2 linked regions of the Actinopolymorpha cephalotaxi genome follow. The protein of the gene in region 1 interacts with the protein of each later gene in a pairwise test. Links are inferred from orthologs where the notes say so. Each region holds a gene or a part of one and is shown on either strand. Other genes may lie near its edges. The genes, in order: aceE and nth.

Region 1 (16,671 bases):
TCAGCTCCACGCCGGCCTCCGGGTCGCCGGCCGGGGTGGCGCCCACCACCACCAGGACCGGCGCGGACTCCGACCAGCCGAGGGCGGCCACGCGCGAACGCACCGCGTCGTCGGTCTCGCCGCGCAGAACGGCGTCCACGATGAGCGCCTCCAGCCGGGCGTCCCACGCACCGCGCATCTCCGCCGCCCGGGCATACAGCTCGGCCGCGCTGAAGGCGATCTCCCGGGAGTACAGCAGGACCGCCTCGCGCACCCGGGCCACGTCCTCCTCCGGCACGATCTGGTCGACGCGTTCCTCGGCGACCTCGATGCCGATCCGGATCATCTCCACGGTCTGGTGCAACGTCACCTTGCGGGTCAGCTCACGGGGCGCGGTGCCCAGGACGTCCGCGGTGAAGATCGGGCCCCGGCCGGGGTCGCGGAACCACGCGACGAACGCCGCGAAGAACGTCTGCGCGACCAGGCCGATCCAGGATCTGTCCTGCGGGTTCATCCGGCGGAACCACGACAGGCGTTCCTGCATGCGTTCGATCGTGGCGGAGGCGAGCACCCCGCTCGCGCGCTCCAGATGTCCCGCGGTGGACCTTCGGTGAAGACTCGGCACCTGCGAAGTGTCCCACGCACCGTGTCCCGGCACCCACGCTCGTGGTGACGGATGGTGAGCACCGGCCAGGCCGGCAGGGGACACCACGACGAGGTCGTACGCCGAACCAGCCTGACCGGCGGCTTTTGTCCGATCTGCTGAGGTTCTGCTGGTTCGCACTCTTTCAAGCGGTTTTCTCGGCCTCGGGCTTGCCCGGCTCGTCCACACGCTGCCCGAAACGCCCGGCGCTAGGGTGAGCGGGTGACCGCGACCGAGGCGATCGACCAGCTGCGCCGCATCGCGTTCCTGCTCGAACGCGGGCGCGCGGAGACCCCGCGGGTGCGGGCGTTCCGCAGGGCCGCGCAGACCCTTGCCGAGCTGCCCGGGGAGGAGTTCGCCCGGCGGGTCGGGGACGGAACGCTCACCGAGCTGGCCGGCATCGGGCCGTCGTCGGCGAAGGTCGCCACCGAGGCGTACGCCGGGGAGACCGCGGACTATCTGGCCCGGCTGGAAGGCGAGCACGCCCCACTGGTGGCGGGTGGGGAGTCACTGCGCGCGGCGCTGCGCGGCGACCTGCACACCCACTCCGAGTGGTCCGACGGCGGCAGCCCGATCGAGGAGATGGCCCGCACCGCGCGCGACCTCGGCCACGACTACGTCGCGCTCACCGACCACTCGCCCCGGCTGAAGGTCGCCAACGGGCTGTCCGCCGAACGGCTGCGCCGCCAGCTCGAGGTCGTCCGCGACCTGAACGCCGAGCTGGCGCCGTTCCGGATCCTCACCGGCATCGAGGTGGACATCCTCGAGGACGGCTCGCTGGACCAGGATCCCGAGCTGCTCGCGTCCCTCGACGTGGTGGTGGCCAGCGTGCACTCCAAGCTGCGGATGCCGGCGGCGGACATGACGCCCCGGATGGTGGCCGCGATCGCCAACCCGCTGGTCACCGTGCTGGGCCACTGCACCGGGCGGCTGGTGACCGGCGGGCGCGGGACCCGGCCGGAGTCGTCGTTCGAGGCCGACATCGTGTTCGAGGCCTGCCGGAGGTTCGGGGTCGCGGTCGAGATCAACTCCCGGCCCGAACGCCTGGACCCACCCCGCCGGCTGCTGCGGCAGGCGGTCGAGCAGGGATGTGTGTTCTCCATCGACACCGACGCGCACGCGCCCGGGCAGCTGGACTGGCAGCCCTACGGCTGCGCCCGCGCGCAGGAGTGCGGGGTCCCGGCCGACCGGGTGATCAACACGCTGCCGGCCGACGAACTGCTGCACCGCAACCGCGAACGCCGCGGGCGCCGCGCCGCCAGGTCAAGCACGGGTTGACAGCTGACAGCACCAGGTTGACAGCGCCGGGTTGACAGCGCCGGGTTGACAGCACCGGCGCCGACAACGACGAAGGTCCCCGGCTCACCAGCCGGGGACCTTCGTGTTGTCGGAGCCTTTCGGAGACCGCGGGAGCCGCGAGGCCCTACGCGTCGCCGCCTTCCTGGGCCACGTCGGCGACCGCCGTCGGGTCGGTGATGGCGTACCTGTCGGCCGCCTCGCGTACGGTCGACGCCTTGACCTCACCGCGGCGCGCCAGCGCGGCCAGCACGCCGACGACCACCGAGGCGGCGTCGACGTTGAAGAACCTCCGCGCCGCCGGCCGGGTGTCGGCGAAGCCGTACCCGTCGGTGCCGAGCGAGGTGTAGTCGCCGGGCACCCAGCGCGAGATCTGGTCGGGCACCGCCCGCATCCAGTCGCTGACCGCCACGAACGGGCCGGCCGCACCGGCCAGCTTCTGCGAGACGTACGGCACCCGCGGCTCGCCGTCGGGGTTGCGGAGGTTCCACTTCTCCGCCTCCACCGCGTCCCGGCGCAGCTCGTTCCACGAGGTCACCGACCACACGTCGGCGGCAACGCCCCAGTCCTGGGACAGCATCCGCTGCGCGTCCAGCGCCCACGGCATGCCCACGCCGGAGGCGAGGATCTGCGCGCGCGGCGTGCGGTCGTCGACCTCGCCGGTGTGCTCGGCGTAGCGGTGGACGCCCCGCAGGATGCCCTCGACGTCGGCGTCGTCCGGCTCGGCCGGCTGCACCGACGGCTCGTTGTAGACGGTGAGGTAGTAGAAGACGTCCTCGCCGTTCGGGTGCTCCTCGCTGGAGCCGTACATCCGGCGCAGGGCGTCCTTGACGATGTAGGACAGCTCGAACGCGAACGCCGGGTCGTAGGCCACACAGGCCGGGTTGGTCGAGGCCAGCAGGTGCGAGTGCCCGTCGGCGTGCTGCAGTCCCTCGCCGGTGAGCGTGGTGCGCCCGGCGGTGGCGCCGATCAGGAAGCCGCGGGCGAGCTGGTCACCGAGCGCCCACATGAAGTCGCCGGTGCGCTGGAACCCGAACATCGAGTAGAAGATGTAGACCGGGATCATCGGCTCGCCGTGGGTGGCGTACGCCGTGCCCGCCGCCGTCACCGAGCCCATCGCCCCGGCCTCGCTGATGCCCTCGTGCAGCAGCTGGCCCTTCTCCGACTGCTTGTACGACAACAGCAGCTTGCGGTCGACACCTTCGTACGTCTGCCCGTGCGGGTCGTAGATCTTCGCCGTCGGGAACATCGAGTCCATGCCGAACGTGCGGAACTCGTCCGGTGCGATCGGCACGAACCGCGCGCCGATGCCCTTGTCGCGCATGAGGTCCTTGAGCAGCCGTACGAACGCCATCGTGGTGGCCACCCGCTGCTTGCCCGATCCCTTGCGCAGCTCGCTGTACACGGCGTCGCCGGGCAGCTTCAGCGGCGTGGGGTTGACCCGGCGCTCGGGTGCCGGCCCGCCGAGCTGGCGGCGGCGTTCGAGCATGTAGGCGATCTCGTCGGAGTCCTTGCCCGGGTGGTAGTAGGGCGGCAGGTCGTTCTCGTCGATCTCCTTGTCCGAGATCGGGAGATACAGCCGGTCCCGGAACTTCTTGACGTCGTCCTTGGTGAGCTTCTTCATCTGGTGGGTCGCGTTGCGGCCCTCCAGCGACTCGATCGTCCAGCCCTTGATGGTGTGCGCCAGGATGACCGTCGGCTGGCCGACGTGCTCGGTCGCCGCCTTGAACGCGGCGTAGACCTTGCGGTAGTCGTGGCCGCCCCGCGACAGCTTGCGCAGCTCGTCGTCGGACAGCCCCTCGACCATCTTGCCGAGCCGCCGGTCGCCGCCGAAGAAGTGCTCGCGGATGTACTCCCCGGTCTCCACCGAGAAAGTCTGGAACTGGCCGTCCGGGGTGGTGTTCATCTTGTTGACCAGCACGCCGTCGACGTCCTGGGCCAGCAGCGGGTCCCAGTCGCGGCCCCAGATGACCTTGATGACGTTCCAGCCGGCGCCCCGGAAGTAGGACTCCAGCTCCTGGATCACCTTGCCGTTGCCGCGTACCGGACCGTCGAGCTGCTGGAGGTTGCAGTTGATGACGAACGTGAGGTTGTCCAGCTCCTCCCGGGACGCCACACCGATGGCGCCGAGGGACTCCGGCTCGCTCATCTCGCCGTCACCGAGGAACGCCCACACGTGCTGCTTGCTGGTGTCCTTGACGCCGCGGTTGCGGAGGTAGCGGTTGAACCTCGCCTGGTAGATCGCGTTGACCGCGGTGAGCCCCATCGAGACGGTGGGGAACTCCCAGAAGTTCGGCATCAGCCGCGGGTGCGGGTAGCTGGACAGGCCGTTGCCGGGGCCCTGCGACACCTCCTGGCGGAAGGCGTTCAGCTGGTCCTCGCTCAGCCTGCCCTCGAGGAACGCGCGGGCGTAGATGCCCGGGGACGCGTGCCCCTGGATGAAGATCTGGTCGCCGCCACCGGGGTGGTCCTTGCCGCGGAAGAAGTGGTTGAAGCCCACCTCGTACAGGCTGGCCGCGGACTGGTAGGTGGCGATGTGGCCGCCGACCTCCAGGCCCTTGCGGTTGGCGCGCGACACCATGATCGCGGCGTTCCAGCGGATGTAGGCCCGGATGCGGCGTTCCACGTGCTCGTCGCCGGGGAACCACGGCTCACGGTCGGGCGGGATGCTGTTGATGTAGTCGGTGCTCCGCAACGCGGGGACGCCCACCTGCCGCTCGCGCGCGCGTTCCAGCAGGCGCAGCATCAGGTAGCGCGCACGCTCCTGGCCGCGCTCGTCGAGCACCGCGTCGAGCGAGTCGATCCATTCACGGGTCTCGTCCGGATCGATGTCGGGGAGCTGGGTGGGAAGTCCATCTGTGATGATGGGCCTACGCTCTGCTCCGGAAGCCACGGCGATCCCTTTCTCGGGGGTGTGGGGGTGCTCCCACCAGGTAGTGCCAGGTAGTGCATCGTCGTCCTGACTCTCATAGTCTCTCGCGGGAGCACAGGAGTCGTCCCCGGTCCCGGTCGTGCCTTTCCGGGGGCCGAACGCCGACACGGGCCATGGTGGCGGCCCGTGGTCTCGACCCCGAGCCCGCACCGCGGCGTCAGGGCGAAACCGGGAGCCAACCCTACGTCGTCCCACTCGCGGGCGGGTACCAGTGTCTGGTCTGTTTCCGGACTCGGGCACCATGCCGGAAACCATCGTGACGGTGGGCAGTCACCCCGGGTTGTCCCGTTCGGACCGTTCCCTCCCCAGAAAGGCCGATATGCGCAGCGAGATCGTGGAGGTCCGCACCGGCTCCGACGAGGTGGTGTACGACCTCACCGACGAGTGCGAGCGGTTCCTCGCGACGGCCTTCGAGGGGGCCGAGCGCGGAGACGGGGGCGGGGACGGTGGGGACGGGATCCTGCACGTGTTCGTCCCGCACGCGACCGCCGGCGTGGCCGTGATCGAGACCGGCTCCGGAAGCGACGACGACCTGCTCGCGGTGCTCGGCGCCGTGCTGCCCCCGGACTTCGGCTGGCGGCACCGGCACGGTTCACCCGGGCACGGCCGCGACCACGTGGTGCCCGCGTTCGTTCCGCCGTATGCAACGCTTCCTGTCGTGGCCGGTCGGTTGGCGCTCGGCACCTGGCAGCGCGTGTGCCTGGTCGACACCAACCGCGACAATCCGCGGCGAAAGGTCCGGTTGTCACTGCTCCGGGGCTGAGACTGCCCGAGACTGTCCGTATGAGCGACAAGTCGCGACGGGTGGACGCGGGGTACGACACTCCGTGGGCACTTGCGTACGACGCGCCGGGACGCTGGACTACCGGCCAACACGTAACACGAAGACTTCGGAGAAATGGAGGGCGGGACTCGTGAGCGCGACCGCAGGCGAGGCCGAAGGCCAGTCTGGGCCAGCAGAGCGGCTGGGCCTACAGCCCGGCATGGTGGTGCAGGAGCTCGGTTGGGACGAAGACTGTGACGAAGACCTGCGCCGGGCGATCGAGGAGCACACCGGGAACGACCTCGTGGACGAGGACTACGACGAGGTGGTCGACGCGGTCATCTTGTGGTGGCGGGAGGACGACGGCGATCTGGTGGACGCTCTGGTCGACACCAAGCCCGACCTCACCGACGGCGGCGTCATCTGGTTGTTGACACCGAAGGTCGGACGGGACGGCTACGTCGAGGCCAGTGACATCGCCGAGTCGGCGCCCACCGCGGGCCTGTCCACGACGACCAGCAAGTCCGTGGCGGCGGACTGGCTCGGCACCCGGCTGGCCACACCCAAGACCCGGCAGCGCTGAGGACCCGGCAGGGCTGTTCGCCGGGCTGATTCGTTCGTGCGACGGCGTTCGCCGGCTGTAGGTCGGCCGGCGGACGCCGTACGCGTAACCGAGGAGCTTCGGGACCTCGAGAGGGCCGGAGCGGGAGGGACGTGCCGTGGACGCGGCCACGACGCAGGATCCGCGGCTGCCGGGGGTCGGCACGCGGGCGCCGGACTTCACGCTGAACGACCAGCACGGTACGCAGGTACGCCTCCTCCACCCGACCGCCACCGAGGGCACCGGGGTCACCGGGGGCGCTGGTGATGCCGGGGCGCCCGGGCACGCCGTCGTGGTCTTCTACCCGTTCGCCTTCACCGGGGTGTGCACCGGTGAGCTGCAGGCGCTCCAGAAGGCCCAGCCGCGGTTCGCGTCCCTGGACGCCCGGGTGCTCGCCGTCTCCTGCGACTCGATGTTCTCGCTCCGGGTGTTCGCCGAACGCGAGTCGCTGACGTTCCCGCTGCTGTCGGACTTCTGGCCGCACGGCGCGGTGGCCCGCGACTACGGCGTCTTCGACGCCGACCGCGGCTGCGCGCTGCGCGGCACCTTCGTGATCGACCGGACCGGGACGATCCGCTGGCAGGTCGTCAACGCCATCCCGGACGCCCGCGCGGTCGACGACTACCTCACCGCCCTGGAGCGGCTGTAGGCACGCGGTCACGGGATGCCCTGGTGCGGGCCTGATCGCCGGACCGGGTAATCTTTCGCCTCGACCCGGGGGTCGTAGCTCAGTGGTAGAGCATCGCGTTTACACCGCGAGTGTCGGCGGTTCGATCCCGTCCGGCCCCACTTGTCGTTCTCACCGCTCGGACCGCTCGGACCGCTCAGTCGAGTGGGGAGACCCGGACGAGGTTGCCGTCCGGGTCGGCGATGACGAACGTGCGACCGAACACCTCGTCGTGCGGCTTCTCGACAACGGTGACCCCCTGGGCGGACCAGGTGGTGTAGGTGTCCTCCACCCTGGCGGCCGGAATCATCAGGCCGACCTCGGACGAGCGCGGCGCGGAGGGCGTCACGGTGTCGGCGCGCCCACTCCACAGCGCGAACAGCACTCCGGGCGCGACCTCGAACGGCACGTAACGCGGGGTGGTGAGGATCGGCTCGATCCCGAACAGGTCGGAGTAGAACCGGGTCGATCGCTCGACGTCGGTGACGTAGATCAGGAACAGGTTCGGTGCGCTCATGCCGCCGTCCTCCTTCGTTCGGGCTACTTCGCGTTGCTTCCGAATGGATCGGGATGCTCGGGCTCGCGAGCACGTACGGCTAGACTCGCACCAATAGGTGACAGTCCATGTCGCCATTCGACCGGCCTGCCGGATCGGCGTGCCGGATGGGCGGTGGGATGGATCGGCCGCAGCGGTTGCTCGCGATCCTCGTCGCCCTGCGGGCGAGCAGGCAGCTGACCGCCGACGAGCTCGCCGGCCAGTTCGGCGTCTCCAGGCGGACGATCCTGCGCGACGTGGACGCGCTGGCCGCGGCGGACGTGCCGGTCGTGGCCGAGCGAGGTCGCTACGGCGGCATCACCCTGCTTCCGGGCGAGGACCTCGACGTCGGCCGGCTGACCCCGACCGAGACCGAAGTGCTGCAGGTGATCGGCGTGGACGTCACCCGGGCCCGGCAGCTCGGCGTCGACGCGGCGGCCCGCAGCGCCGCCCTGAAGCTCACGGCCCACAGGACCCGGCGTACGAACCAGGGCCGGGGCGAGCTTCCGCTGGCGCTGACCGAGGTCGTCGCGATCGACCACGCCGCCTGGTTCGCGCCGCCTCAGCCCGCCGGCCTCGCGGCGCTGATCGAGGACCTGCGGCGCGGCCGCCGGTTGCGGATCTCCTACCGGTCCAGTGGCGAGCGCGCCGCACGGGACCGCGTCGTCGACCCGTACGGCGTGGCCGCGCGCGGCGGAAGCTGGTACCTCGTCGCCGACGTCAGTCGACGGCCGCGGATGTTCGCCCTCGCCCGGCTGGCCTCCTGGACCGTGCTCGAGGAGGACCGCCGCCTCCGCCCCGGCGCCGGCCTCGCCGACGTCACCCGCCACCTCGCCGCCGCACTCGAGGACCGGCACGAGGTGATCGTCACCGCTGTGCTGGACGCCGACCGCGAGGACATCGCCCGCCGGATCCTCGGCAGCAGACTGCGGTCCGTCGAGGCGACGGACGACCCGGAAAGCGTCCGGATCACCGTCGGGTACGACCAGCTCGACGGAGTACGCCAGCTGCTGCAGTTCAGCGACCACATCGAGGTCGTGCACCCGCCGCAGGCCCGCCGGCTGATCGCGAACCTGGGCGAGGTGATCGCCCGGCGGCACCGGAACCAGAACGAGAACCAGAACGACAGCGGCTGACTGGTCGCGGTCCCGGCTGGCCGTCTCCGGCACACCGCCCCCACCCCTCGCGAGAAGTCTGCGACGTTGGCGAGGAGAGATCGCGCGGACCGGGGAGGTCGGGGATGACGACGTCGGACACCAGAACCGAAGGCGGTCAGGAGCCCCTGCGGGTGGGCGTCCTGGGCACGGGGATGATCGCGACCACCGCGGTGGGCGTACTCCCGAACATGCGGTGGATCACCGAGAAGGTGACCGTCGCGGCGGTCGCCGACGTGGTGGTCGAGCGGGCCGAGGCGGTGGCCAAGGAGTTCGGCGTCCCCGCCGCCTACTCCAGCCTGGAGGCGATGCTGGAGCACGCGGACCTGGACGCGGTGGTCAACCTGACGCCGATCGGGTTCCACGGCGCGACGTCGCTGGCGATTCTGCGCGCCGGCAAACACCTGGCCACCGAGAAGCCGCTGGCCAACACCATGGACGAGGCGGACGAGATGATCGAGCTCGCCGCCGCCGGCAACCTGACCGTGGTGTGCGCGCCCCCGGACGCGTTGTTCCCCACCTACCAGGAGGCGCGCCGGCTGCTCGACCTGGACGCGATCGGGAAGGTGGCGTTCGCCCGGGTGCGCAGCTCCCACGCCGGCCCGGGCGGCGGCCCGCACGGCTGGCCCACCGACCCGAGCTGGTTCTACCAACAGGGTTCGGGTCCGTTGCTGGACATGGGCGTGTACGGCATCCACGAGATCACCGCGCTGCTCGGCCCGGCGAAGCGGGTGGTGGCGTTCTCCGGCATCACAGAGCCCACCCGGACGGTGCGTGGCGCCGGCCCGTTCGGGGGGACGGTCGTGGACGTCACCACCGACGACAACACGTTGTTCATGCTGGACTTCGGCGGCGCGACGTTCGCGGTCGTCGACGGCACCTTCAACGTCCAGGCGGCGAGGAGCCCCAAGATCGAGATCTTCGGCCGCCGGGGAACGCTGAACATCGAGGACGGCCGCGGCGGCGACTCGCCGCTGGAGGTCTACCGCGTGGACGCGCTGCCCGGCATGGACGGCTGGGTGCGGCCGGCCGGCTGGGGACACCTACGGGCGAGCCAGGCGCGGCACGACCTGCTGCACCGCGCGGTGGTCGTCGAGCACCTCGCGGACTGCGTACGGACAGGGGAGCGGCCCACGCTCAGCGCCGAACACGGCCGGCACGCGCTGGAGATCATGCTGAAGGTCGCCGAGTCCGCCCGGGCCGGCCGCGCGCTGGAGCTGACGACGACCTTCTGATGCCGCGTGATGCTGTCCGGGCTCGAACCTGGCTCGGTCTTCGAGTCGAGGTGCCGCGGGCGACTCAGCTCGCGCCGCCGCCGTCGGCGGATACCAGGACCCGGGCGCCGCGGGCGCGGAACCTCGCCAGCCTCCCGGCGGTGAGCAGGTAGAGCAGGCCGGAGACGAGTGCCACCGCGGGAGGGCGTACGGCCGAGTGCGGCATCCGGTGCCGTCCCGGGTCCAGTGGCGACGGGGGCACCCGGATGGCGAGCGCTGCCGGGCCCATGCCGGGTTCGTGCGGGGGCTCCGGACGTGCGGAATCCGCCGATGCGGCCGTGTCGGGCGCACCGGGCTCGCTGGGCTCGTCGGCCGTGGCGGGTTCGCGGACGAGGGGAGGCAAGGAGGTCATGTGCCGGGCTCCTGGTAGGTCTCCGTCGCCGCCGGGTCCCGCCGTGGGACGGGTTCGGTCGACGACGACGCGGGATCGCCAGGGGCTGGGGCAACGCCGACGGAAATGTTGCAGGCATGCACCTGCCGTAGTGCCCTACCCAGGATGAAACGCGCCCAATCGGTCCCGTCCCCGCCCGGCCAGTTTGGGTCCACGGACGCGGTCCGCGGACGCGGAAGCGGGACCGCCCACTCGGACGGTCCCGCTTCCGTGATGCAGCTTGTCGCGCCGGCCGGCCGCCGGCCCCGACCTGTCCCGGGCCGGGCTCAGCCGGTCAGCCGGTCAGCTCGGTGAGCGTCCGGCGTACGCCGGCCACCAGTTCGGCGTCGTCGGCCAGTGCCGGGTCGAGGACGGCGAGCACCCGGGGCACGACGTCGTCCACCGGGCCACCGGCCAGGCCGGCGAGTTCCTCGGCGCGCGGGTCGCGTACGCGCGTCCCGTCCCGCAGGTGGGCCAGCCACCCGGCCAGGGCGACCACCCCGCCCTCGGGGAGCACGCCGTCCGCGCGTTCGCGGGTCAGCACCGGCAGCACCCGGATCGGCAGCTTCTGCGAGCCGTCCATCGCGATCTGCGCCAGCGCGTGCCGGATGCGCGGGTTGGCGAACCGTTCCAGCAGGTCGGCGCGGTACTTCGCGATGTCCGCCGCGTCCAGCGCCAGGTGCCGCGCCGCCGCGTCCCACCAGGCGTCCACCCAGCCCCGGCACACCGGGTCGCCGATCGCCTCCGCCACGGTCTCGTGGCCCCGGGTCGGACCCGCGTACGCCAGCAGGGAGTGCGCGCCGTTGAGCAACCACAGCTTGCGCTGCTCGAACGGCCGTACGTCGTCGACGAACCGCGCGCCCGCGTGCTCCCAGGCGGGCCGACCGGCCGGGAAGTCCCCGGCCAGCACCCACTCGGTGAACGGCTCGGTCACCACCGGCGCCTGATCGGAGAACCCGCTCAGGGAGGCGACGACCTCGCGGTCCTCCGGCGTCGTCGCGGGGGTGATCCGGTCGATGGTGGTGGAGACGAACGACACGTTCGCGCGTACCCACGCGGCGAGGTCCGCATCGACGGCGTCCGCGACCCCGGTGAGCACCCGGGCGATCGTGGCGCCGTTGTCGACCAGGTTGTCGCAGGGTACGACGGCGAGCGGGCCGGCGTCGGCCGCCCGGCGCGCGGCCAGGCCGGACAGCAGCCGGCCCGGTGCCGTGGACACCGCGGAGTCACCGGCGCGCAGCCGCTCCACGTCGCCGGCCAGCCGCGGGTCGGCCAGGTCGGGCGCGCCGTCGGCGGCCCGCAGGTAGCCGGCCTCGGTGATGGTGAGGGTGACCGTGCCGACGGCCGGGTCGGCGAGCGCACCGTCCCGCAGCTTCGCGTCGGCGCCGTCGTACGCCCCGGACAGGCTGGTGACCAGCTCGGTCCGGTCGCCGTCGCGGTCGCGGACCAGCAGGTGGTAGAGCCCGTCCTGGTCCGCGAGCGGCCGGGCGGCGTCGGGCCGCCGGCCGGTGAACGCCGCGATGCCGGCCGGCTCGGTCCCGTCGGCGGTGTTGGCCACGTGGGTGTACCACGCCTGGTGCGCGCGGAAGAACGCGCCGAGGCCGAGGTGCACGACCCGGACCGGAGCCGGGCCGCCGGCACCGGCCTGCGCCCTCGTCAGCCCCCTCATGCGACGCGGAAGGTCGAGGCGGGCAGCCGGTACGCGAGGTCGGCGGCGGTGTCGGCCGCCTCGTCCTCGGGCAACCGGTGCTCGGCGACCAGTCGGGCGAGGTACCCGCAGTCGAGCCGGCGGGCCATGTCGTGGCGTACCGGGATCGAGCAGTAGGCGCGGGTGTCGTCGACGAAGCCGGCCGTCTTGTGGAAGCCGACCGAGTCGGTGACCGCGTCGCGGAACCTCCGGATGGCGTCCGGGGTGTCGATGAACCACCACGGCGCGCCGACGAACACCGACGGGTAGAAGCCCGCCAGCGGCGCGATCTCGCGGGAGAACACGTCCTCGTCGACGGTGAACAGCACCATCCGGAAGTTCGGGTGGGTGCCGTACCGCTGCAGCAGCGGCCGCAGCGACCGGGTGTACTCCGTGGTCATCGGGATGTCGCCGCCCACGTCGCGGCCGTACCGGTCGAAGGTGCCGGTGTGGTGGTCGCGCAGCACGCCCGGGTGCACCTGCATCACCAGACCGTCCTCGGACGCCATCCGGGCCATCTCGGTGAACATGTGCCGGCGGAACGCGGTGGCCTCCTCCGCCGTGGCGGCGCCGGTGAGCGCGGCCGCGTAGATGCGGGTCGCCTCGGCCGGCTCCAGCGGCTCGCTGCCCGCGTCGGCGTGGCCGTGGTCGGTCGCGGTGGCGCCGTTGCGTTTGAAGTACGCCCGCCGCTGCTCCAGCGCGGCGACGTAGCCGGCGTACCCGGTGGTGTCCTCACCGGTCACCTCGCCCAGTCTCGCCACCCTCGCGGCCCAGTCCGGCCGGGCGGGCTCGAGGTAGGGGTCGGGACGGAACGTCGGGACCACCCGGCCCTTCCACGTCGCGTCGTCGGCGAGCTGCCGGTGCGCGGCGAGGTCGTCGGCCGGGTCGTCGGTGGTGGCCAGGACCTCGATCCCGAACCGCTCGTACAGCGCCCGCGGTCGGAACTCCGGCGCGGCGAGCCGCTCGCTGAGCTGGTCGAAGATCTCGTCGGCGGTCTCGGCGGAGGGCCGCAGGCGCACGCCGAACACGTCCACCAGCTCCGCCTCCAGCCAGTAACGCGAAGGAGTGCCGCGGAACGCCCACCAGTGCGAGCAGAACGTCCGCCAGATCTCCCGGGGCGAGGCGTCGCCCTTCGGCGCGCCGGGCGGGACGCCGAGGCTGTCGAACGACACCCCGTGCGCGTGCAGCAGCCGGGTGACGTAGTGGTCGGGTACGACGAGCAGGTTGGCCGGGTCGCCGAACGGCTGGTCCTCGGCAAGGATCGCCGGGTCGACGTGGCCGTGCGGGGAGATGATCGGCAGCCCGGCCACCTCGTCGTACAGCCGGCGGGCGATGGACCGCACGCTCGGGTCGGTCGGGAACAGCCGGTCCGGGTGGAGTTCGATGTCGGTCATCCGGTCCCTTCTTCGTGGTTCGCCCGGGGTGGGGGCTTCGGGGGCTACTGGTGCTTCAAGTGTTCGGTGGGGTCAGCTCGCGGCCGGGACGAGCTTGCGCATGTACTCCGCGTACTGCGGGATCGCGACCTCCGGCTCCTCGATCTCGGGGTGCCAGGCCTTCTCCCACTCGAAGCTCAGGTAGCCGGTGTAGCCCTCCCGGTCCAGCAGCCCGACGAACTCACCGATCGGCATGGTGCCCTCGCCGGTGAGCCGGAAGTCGAAGTCGGTGGGGGAGTAGGCCCCGGAGTCCTTCAGGTGCACGTGCCGGATCCGCTCGCCCAGCGCCTGCCAGGTCTGCTCCAGCGGCTCGCCGTTGCGGTAGGAGTGCAGGACGTCCCACAGGATGCCGAGGTCGTCGTTCGGTGCGTACGACAGGAGCTCGCCGACCTGGGCGGAGGTGCAGAAGCTGTCGTGGGTCTCCAGTACCGCGGTGACGCCCTCCGCGCGGGTGGCGGCGGCCGCCTCGGCGAGCCCCTCGGCGATCCGTTTGGTGGTCTCCGTAAGCTCCGGGCCCTCGTCGGGCACGGTGCCGCCGAAGACCCGGATGTACTTCGAGCCGAGCCCGGCGGCGATCCGGGCGTAGGTGCGGGCCGACTCCAGCTGGCGGGCGCGTTCGTCCTTGTCGGGCGAGGTGAACCGGACACTCGTGTCCAGGCAGGCGAGCTCCACCCCGGCCTGCTCGAACCTCGCCCTCGTGCGGGGCAGGCCCTCGGCGGAGAACTCCTCCAGCTCGTGCAGGCCGACCTCGCCGCGCAGGAAGCGGAGTTCGACACCGTCGTAGCCGTTGCCGGTCGCGGTGGAGAGAACCTGGTCCAGGGTGTAGTTCGGACAACCGAGCGTGCTGAAGCTGAGTTTCATCACGTACACCTTCCGGTGGTGGGTGTGGTCGTCGAGCTGGATGCCTTGCTGCGTTGCCTGCCGGGACTGCTTGCCGGGTTGGTCTTTGGGGTTGGTCTTTGGGGTTGGCCTGCCAAATGTGCGGGGTCAGCCGGTGGCGCCCACCGCCCTGGCGGTACGCCGGTCGGTGGCCGCCCGCTGGCGCGGGGACCGGCCGCGTGCGCGACCCGGTGCCGGGCCGGTGCTCTCCCGGATCGTCAGCCTGGTGGGGAGTACGACGTCCTCGCCGGCCCCGGCGCCCTCGGCGCCCTCTCCGCCCTCCGCGCCCTGGGCGTCACCCGGGCGCGGCCGGTCGGACGCGAGCAGGCCCAGCAGGAGGTCGACCGCGGACCGGCCGGCGGACTCGATCGGCGCGGCCAGCGTCGTCAGGGACGGGTGGCAGAAGTCGGCGCCGAAGATGTCGTCGCAGCCGACCACGCTGATCTGCCCGGGTACGTCGATGCCCCTGTCGCGCAGCCGGCGGAGCACCCCGATGGCGAGCAGGTCGTTGAACGTCACCACGGCCGTCACGTCGTCCAGCACCGCGGAGTCCGCGGCGGCCATCCCGGCGTCGACCGTGGGGGCGAGCGGGCCGATCCGGACCACCTCGAGGTCGCGGTGACGGGCCACCGCCTGCAGCGTTCGCCACCGGCGGGCGTCGGACCAGGAGGCGCGCGGGCCGGCGAGGTAGGCGATCCGCCGGTGGCCGAGCGAGGCAAGGTGCTCGGCGGCCTGCCGGGTGCCGTGGGCGCTGTCGATCAGGACGCCCGGCAGCGGCCGGACCCGGCGGTTGACCACCACGACCCGGGTCTTCGCGTGGATCTCCCGCAGCCGCTCGTCCGAAGCCCGGGAGGAGGCCAGCACGAACCCGTCCACGGCGCCGGTGAGGCGCTCGACCACGGTCGTCTCCTGCTGGCTGGTCTCCTCGGTGTCGGCCAGCACCAGCGTGTAGCCGGCCGCCGTCGCGGCGCGTTCGGCGCCGCGGATCAGGTCGAGGAAGAACGGGTTGGTGATGTCGGGGACCAGCAGCCCGAGGGTGCGGGTGCGCCCCGACGGCAGCGCCCGGGCGATGGCGTTGGGCCGGTAGCCCATCTCCGCGGCGGTCGCGAGGATCCGGTCCCGGGTGGTCGGGCTGACCCGCTCGGGCCGGGTGAAGGCCCGCGACACCGTGGAGGCGTTCACCCCGCAGCGGGCGGCCACGTCGTGGATCGTCGGCGTCCGGTCACTCACCAGGTCGCTCCCTCCACCTCGCGACGGCTGCCGTTGTCGGACGGCCTAGTCTCACCCCTCTTGACAAAGTTTGGCAACCGGTTGCCATAGTTGCCACAACCGGTCGTGTGCCGTGCCGCAAAGCGTGGGCGCCCGCTCACCGGCTGTCCGTTCACCCGACCGGCAGGTACGACCCGCACCGCCCGACCAGACCGAGGAGCACGTGCCAACGATGTGGACCCTCTCCGGATTCGCCGACGAGATCGACCCCGACCCGCACGTGCAGTTCCGCACGCTGAACGAGCTCGGCATCCGGTATGTCGAGTTCCGCAGCGCCTGGGGCACCAACGTCCTCGACCTCGACGACGACCAGGTCGGTGAGCTGAAGCGGATCCTCGCGCAGTACGGCATCGGGCTGTCCGCGGTCGGTTCGCCGATCGGCAAGGTCGGCATCCACGACGACTTCGACGAGCACCTCGCGCGGTTCGACCGGGCGCTGTGGGTGGCGAAGGAGCTGCAGGCGCCGTACATCCGAATCTTCTCGTTCTGGATGCCCGACGGCGAGGACCCCGCCAAGCACCGCGACGAGGTGCTGCGGCGGATGTCGGCGCTGGCGGACCGGGTGGGCGACCAGGACGTCATCCTCGCCCACGAGAACGAACGCAAGATCTACGGCGACGTCCCGTCCCGCTGCCTGGACATCGTGGAGTCGGTCGGCTCGGACAAGCTGCGCCTGGTCTGGGACCCGGCCAACTTCGTCCTGTGCGACGTGGCGCCGTTCACCGACGGCTTCGCCGACCTGCGGCCCTACATCGACTACCTGCAGATCAAGGACGCGGTGGCGGCCGAGGGCCGGGTGGTCCCCGCCGGCGAGGGCGACGGGCAGATCCCGGAGACGGTCCGCGCGCTGAAGGCGGACGGATTCGACAGTTACTTCTCGATGGAGCCGCACCTCGCCTACATGGGTGAGTCCGGTGGGTTCTCCGGCCCCGAGCTGTTCGGCACGGCGACCCGGGCGTTCACCGGGATCCTCGACGCCGAGGGCATCGCGTACCACTAGATCGACCAGTCCCCAGCCAGACCAGCCAGACACCAGACCCAGCAGAGCGCGACACGAAGCTCGACAGAAGGGGCACAGATGCGATTCGCAGTGATCGGCGCCGGCGTGATCGGCCGCACCCACGCCCAGACCATCCAGTCGCTGCAGCCGAGGGCCGAGTTGGCCGTGGTGGCCGACGTCGTGCCCGAG
Region 2 (4,722 bases), 2.9 Mb from region 1 along the record:
CGCCGGGCACGTCGTGTCGTTCCAGACCCCACTGCTGCCCGAACGCCAACTCGTCGCCGACGACGGCGCGCTCGTCGAGCGCCTGCTGCGCCGGTGGTCCGCCCCCGGCTCGGCGTTCCCCGACCCCGAGGCGGCCAGGCGTTACCGCACGGCGATGCAGCTGTGGCCGGCGCCGCACTGCGCGCTGGAGTACTACCGCTGGCTGGTGCGGGCGGCGTTCCGCTCCGACGGGCGCAGGTTCGTCGCCCGGATGAAGCAGCCCGTCACCCAGCGGGTGCTGCAGGTGCACGGGATGCTCGACCCGTCGGTCCTGCCCGCCACCGCCGAGGGGTCGGCGGAGTACGTCGCCGGCACCCACCGCTGGCGGCTGCTGGACGGCGTGGGTCACTTCCCGCACGAGGAGGCGCCGGACGCCTTCCTCAAGGAACTCCTGGCCTGGCTCGACGACGCCTGAGCAACGGGGGACGTACGTCAGGAACAGCCGCCGGTCGACACCGGTTCGGTGGCGTTCACCCCGGCCCTGGCGTTGCCGGCCACCTCCTGCGCGGTCAGGGCATACCCCGTCGAGCCGTCCTCGACCGACGCGGCGAAGACCAGCCCGGTGGCGGTGCCCTCGGGTGAGATCAGCGGACCGCCGGAGTTGCCCGGCCGCACCTTCGCGTACAGCGAGAACACGTCGCGGGTGACCTGCTGGTCGCCGTAGATGTCCGGGCCCCGCAGCGGCTGCTCCGAACGCACCCGGGCCGCACCCGCGGTGAACGGGCCGTTGCCGGGGTAGCCGAGCACCGCGCCCTCGTCGCCGGGCTTGGCCCCCTCGTCCAGCGGAACCGGATCGAGCGGCAGGTCGGGTACGGCGAGGACCGCGACGTCCCGCTCGGGGTCGTACGACACCACCCGGGCGTCGTAGCGGCGGCCCTCGCGGGTCTCCACCCGGGGAGCCGACACCCCGGCGACCACGTGAGCGTTGGTCATCACGCGGCCCGGCGCGTACACGAACCCCGACCCCTCCAGGGACCGCGAGCACTCCAGCGCCACGCCGGTCACCCGCACCACGCTTCGGCCGGCGCGCACGATGTCGGGGTCCCGCAGTACGCCGGCAGCCGGCGGCTGGGCGGGCGCGATCCGCTCGGCCTCGAACGGCGCGAGGTAGCGCGGGAACAGGCTGGGGTCGACCACCCGGCCGAACGCCTGCACCGCCTGCGACCCGAACGGCGGGACGATCTCGTCGACGGTCGCCAGCACCTTGGAGCTGCGGACGGTCGTGGAGATGTCGCCGAAGCGGGCGTTGGCGACCGCGGACCCGAGGATCCAGGCCACCACCAGCATCGCGGCGACGCTGAGCGCGGCGCCCGCGGTCGCGTCGACGAGGTGCGCCGGGCGCCAGGTCACGTGCGAGCGCAGGGCGGCACCGAGCGCGGCGCCGAGCGCCTGGCCGAGGAAGGCGCCGGCCAGCACGATGCCGAGCGCGACCAGGGAGACGCGCATGCCGGGTTCGTACTTGTCCAGGACGATGGGCGCGAGCCAGGCGCCGGCCACCCCGCCGCCGATCAGGCCGGCGACGCCGAGTGCTCCGATGAGGAAGCCCTGCCGGTAGCCGGAGATGCCGTAGCAGATCGCCGCGACGATCAGGATGAGGTCGAGTGCGTTCAGTCCCATCAGGTTCACGACGGCCTCCGGTCCTCGGTGGCCCGGGCGGCGCCGAGCTCGACCAGATGGGTGGGCAGGTCCTCGACCCGGCCGGCGTCCCAGGGCCGTTCCCAGCCGGCGAGGGCGAGCAACCGGTCGAGCACCCCGCCGGTGAAGCCCCAGACCACCAGGCCGGCCACCGCGAACGCCGGGCCGACGAAGCCGGACGGATGGCGTACGGACAACCGGTTGGCGGGGTCGAGCAGGGTCTCCAGCGGTACGCGGTGCACCGAGGCCACCTCCGCGACGTCGACCACGCGCACCGGCGAGGGTGCGTGCCACCAGCCGAGGACCGGGGTGACGAGATAGCCGGACGGCGGGAGGTAGAGGTCCGGCAGCGTTCCGAACACCGTGACGCCGGTCGGGTCCAGACCGGTCTCCTCCACGGTCTCCCGCAGTGCCGCGGCCACCGGGCTCGCGTCGGTGGCGTCGATGGCGCCACCGGGGAAGGCCGGCTGGCCGGCGTGGGAGCGCATGGTGTGGGCGCGTTCGATCAGCAGCAGGTCGGGGCCGTGCACGCCCTCGCCGAACAGCAGCAGCACGGCCGAGGCGCGCCCACCGCCGTCGGGTGGGAGCGCCCGGCTGAAGTCGCCGGGGCGGGCGCGACGGGCGACGTCGCGTACGGGTTCGAGCCAGGCCGGCAGCTCGACCGGCTCCTGGTCCGCGCGGGCGTCGGTCCTCACAACTTCACTCCCAGGTAGGTCCGTACGTCCTGGCGCAGCGCCTGCTCGGATTCGTACGGCCGGTGTGCCACGTGCACGACCTTGCCGTCGGCTCCCACGAAGACGGTCGCGGGGATGCCAGCGAGCAGGCCGAACGGCGCCAGCAGCCGCTTGCCGGGGTCGGCCAGCTGCGGGTAGCGCAGGCCGCGGTCGCGGGCGAAGGCGAGGGCGAGCTCGGGACGCGGGTCGGCGAAGTCGACGCCCACGACGCGCAGCGAGTTGCCGGCCGCGGCATACAGCTTCTGGAAGTGCGGCGCCTCCTGCCGGCACGGCCCGCACCACTGCGCCCAGATGTTCAGCACGGTCGGGGCGCCCTTCAGGTCGCTCAGGCGCACCGACTGCCCGGAGCCCAGGCAGGCCAGCGTCACGTCGGGCAGCGGCTTGCCACCGGGAGGGCCGGGCGGTGCCTGGTGCACGGACCCGCCCGGGCCGACCGTCAGCGCGGCGCAGGGCGCGATCCCGGCCCGTGCGCGCAGCGTCGCCAGCCGCTTTGCTTCCGGACGTGTGGACGTGCCCGGGGCCGGGGTGTCCGTGGGCGTCTGCGTCTCGGTGACCCGCTCGCCGACCCCGGCCGGCTGCTGCGCGTCCGGACCGCGCATACCCGCGCAGCCCGCACTCAGCAGGGCGAGCGTGAGACCCGCGACCGCGTACGCCGTCCGTCTGCCACCGTGCCTCATTGGGTGTCCAGTGCCTCCGCGGCACTACGGACCAGCTTGTTCGCGGTCTTGGCGTCGGTGGGTCCCTCGCCGAAGGAGGGGCACAGCGGCGCGACCGGGCAGGCGCCACACGCCGGCCGGCGGGCGTGACACCGGCGGCGGCCGTGCCAGATGAGGCGCTGGGACATGTCGGTCCACTCGCGCTTCTCGATCAGCGCGCCGACCGCGTGCTCGATCTTCACCGGGTCGGTCTCGGTGGTCCAGCCGAACCGCCGGGACAACCGCTGGAAGTGGGTGTCGACGGTGATGCCGGGCACGCCGAACGCGTTGCCGAGGACGACGTTGGCGGTCTTACGGCCCACGCCGGGCAGGGTGACCAGGTCCTTCAGCTTGCCCGGCACCTCACCGGAGTAGCGCTCGACCAGCGCCTGCGCCATCCCCATGATCGACTTCGTCTTGGCCCGGAAGAACCCGGTCGACTGGATGATCGACTCGACGTCCTCGGGGTTGGCGGCGGCCAGGTCGGCGGCGGTCGGGTATTTCGCGAACAGTCCCGGGGTGACCAGGTTGACCCGCTTGTCGGTGGTCTGGGCGGACAGGATCGTGGCCACCAGCAGCTGGAACGCGTCGGTGAAGTCCAGCTCGCAGTGCGCGTCGGGGTAGGTCTCGGCCAGGATCCGGTTGATCCGCCGCGCCCGGCGGACCAGCGCCAGCCGGCTCTCCTCGGGGCGGCCGGCGCCCTTGCCCGGCTTCGCCGCCGGCGAGCCCGCAGCCTTCTCGGCAGACTTCTCGGCGGTCTTGTCGGCCTTGCCCGCGGAGGTTTTCGGCGCACCGGCGGCGCTCGCGGAGCCGCGCCCGGGACGGGTCGTGGAGCGGGCCGAACCCGCGGCGGGTGGAGTCACGCGGGTCAGCCTACGTGGCCTAGCTACCGCGATCATGGTGTGGCGCGGCACACTAGACCGCGGGTCGGCACGGCGCGGACCCGGAGGAGGATCACCGAGTGAACGACGTGCTGCGGCAAGCGCCGCTGTTCGCGGGCCTGGACGACGCCGCGGCGACGGCTCTGCGCGCCGCCATGCACGAGATCCGCCTGCGCCGGGGCGACGCGCTCTTCCACGAGGGCGACATCGGGGACGAGTTGTACGTCGTGATGGACGGCAAGGTCAAGATGGGCCGAACCTCCGCAGATGGCCGGGAGAACCTCCTCTCGGTGCTCGGGCCCGGCCAGATGTTCGGCGAGCTGTCGGTCTTCGACCCGGGCCCGCGGTCCTCCACGGTCACGGCGGTCACCGACACCACGCTGCTGGTGCTGGGCCAGGACCAGCTGATGACCTGGCTGACCGGGCGGCCGGAGGTGTCCCGCAACCTCCTGCACCAGCTCGCGTCCCGGCTGCGCGGCCTCAACGAGGCGGTGGCCGACCTGGTGTTCTCCGACGTACCCGGGCGGGTCGCCAAGGCGCTGCTCGACCTGGCCAGGCGGTTCGGCCGGCCCGCCGACGGCGGCGTCCACGTCCACCACGACCTGACGCAGGAGGAGCTCGCCCAGCTCGTCGGCGCGTCCCGGGAGACCGTCAACAAGGCGCTGGCGGACTTCGCGCACCGGGGCTGGATCCGGCTGGAGCAGCGAGCGGTGGTCATCCTCGACGTGGAGCGGCTCA

Evidence for each region.
Region 2: the proteins of aceE (region 1) and nth interact in binary tests that used the Escherichia coli proteins (3 or more experiments, as listed by UniProt). The link is inferred for Actinopolymorpha cephalotaxi from one-to-one orthologs.

The regions. Positions count from the first base shown.
Region 1 is NZ_JACBZA010000001.1:2,228,588-2,245,258, forward strand. What follows is about bases 1,846-5,122. They hold aceE (pyruvate dehydrogenase (acetyl-transferring), homodimeric type), read right to left. Parts: upstream 4,812-5,122; coding sequence 2,046-4,811; downstream 1,846-2,045. Other genes in these bases: FHR37_RS09905 (PHP domain-containing protein), read left to right, coding at 1,846-1,900. In the rest of the region: FHR37_RS09900 (PucR family transcriptional regulator), read right to left, coding at 1-604; more of FHR37_RS09905, read left to right, coding at 845-1,845; FHR37_RS09915 (YjbQ family protein), read left to right, coding at 5,170-5,613; FHR37_RS09920 (DUF3052 domain-containing protein), read left to right, coding at 5,765-6,196; FHR37_RS09925 (peroxiredoxin), read left to right, coding at 6,333-6,863; FHR37_RS09935 (VOC family protein), read right to left, coding at 7,039-7,398; FHR37_RS09940 (helix-turn-helix transcriptional regulator), read left to right, coding at 7,506-8,552; FHR37_RS09945 (Gfo/Idh/MocA family protein), read left to right, coding at 8,657-9,805; FHR37_RS09950 (hypothetical protein), read right to left, coding at 9,870-10,196; FHR37_RS09955 (mannitol dehydrogenase family protein), read right to left, coding at 10,510-11,883; uxaC (glucuronate isomerase), read right to left, coding at 11,880-13,295; FHR37_RS09965 (sugar phosphate isomerase/epimerase family protein), read right to left, coding at 13,368-14,195; FHR37_RS09970 (LacI family DNA-binding transcriptional regulator), read right to left, coding at 14,322-15,443; FHR37_RS09975 (sugar phosphate isomerase/epimerase family protein), read left to right, coding at 15,655-16,482; FHR37_RS09980 (Gfo/Idh/MocA family protein), read left to right, coding at 16,561-16,671. UniProt on the Escherichia coli protein: Component of the pyruvate dehydrogenase (PDH) complex, that catalyzes the overall conversion of pyruvate to acetyl-CoA and CO(2).
Region 2 is NZ_JACBZA010000001.1:5,162,202-5,166,923, forward strand. What follows is about bases 1,930-4,722. They hold nth (endonuclease III), read right to left. Parts: upstream 3,778-4,722; coding sequence 3,082-3,777; downstream 1,930-3,081. Other genes in these bases: FHR37_RS22920 (NUDIX hydrolase), read right to left, coding at 1,930-2,369; FHR37_RS22925 (TlpA family protein disulfide reductase), read right to left, coding at 2,366-3,085; FHR37_RS22935 (Crp/Fnr family transcriptional regulator), read left to right, coding at 4,065-4,722. Outside these bases: FHR37_RS22910 (alpha/beta fold hydrolase), read left to right, coding at 1-454; FHR37_RS22915 (MarP family serine protease), read right to left, coding at 472-1,656; more of FHR37_RS22920, read right to left, coding at 1,662-1,929. UniProt on the Escherichia coli protein: DNA repair enzyme that has both DNA N-glycosylase activity and AP-lyase activity. The DNA N-glycosylase activity releases various damaged pyrimidines from DNA by cleaving the N-glycosidic bond, leaving an AP (apurinic/apyrimidinic) site.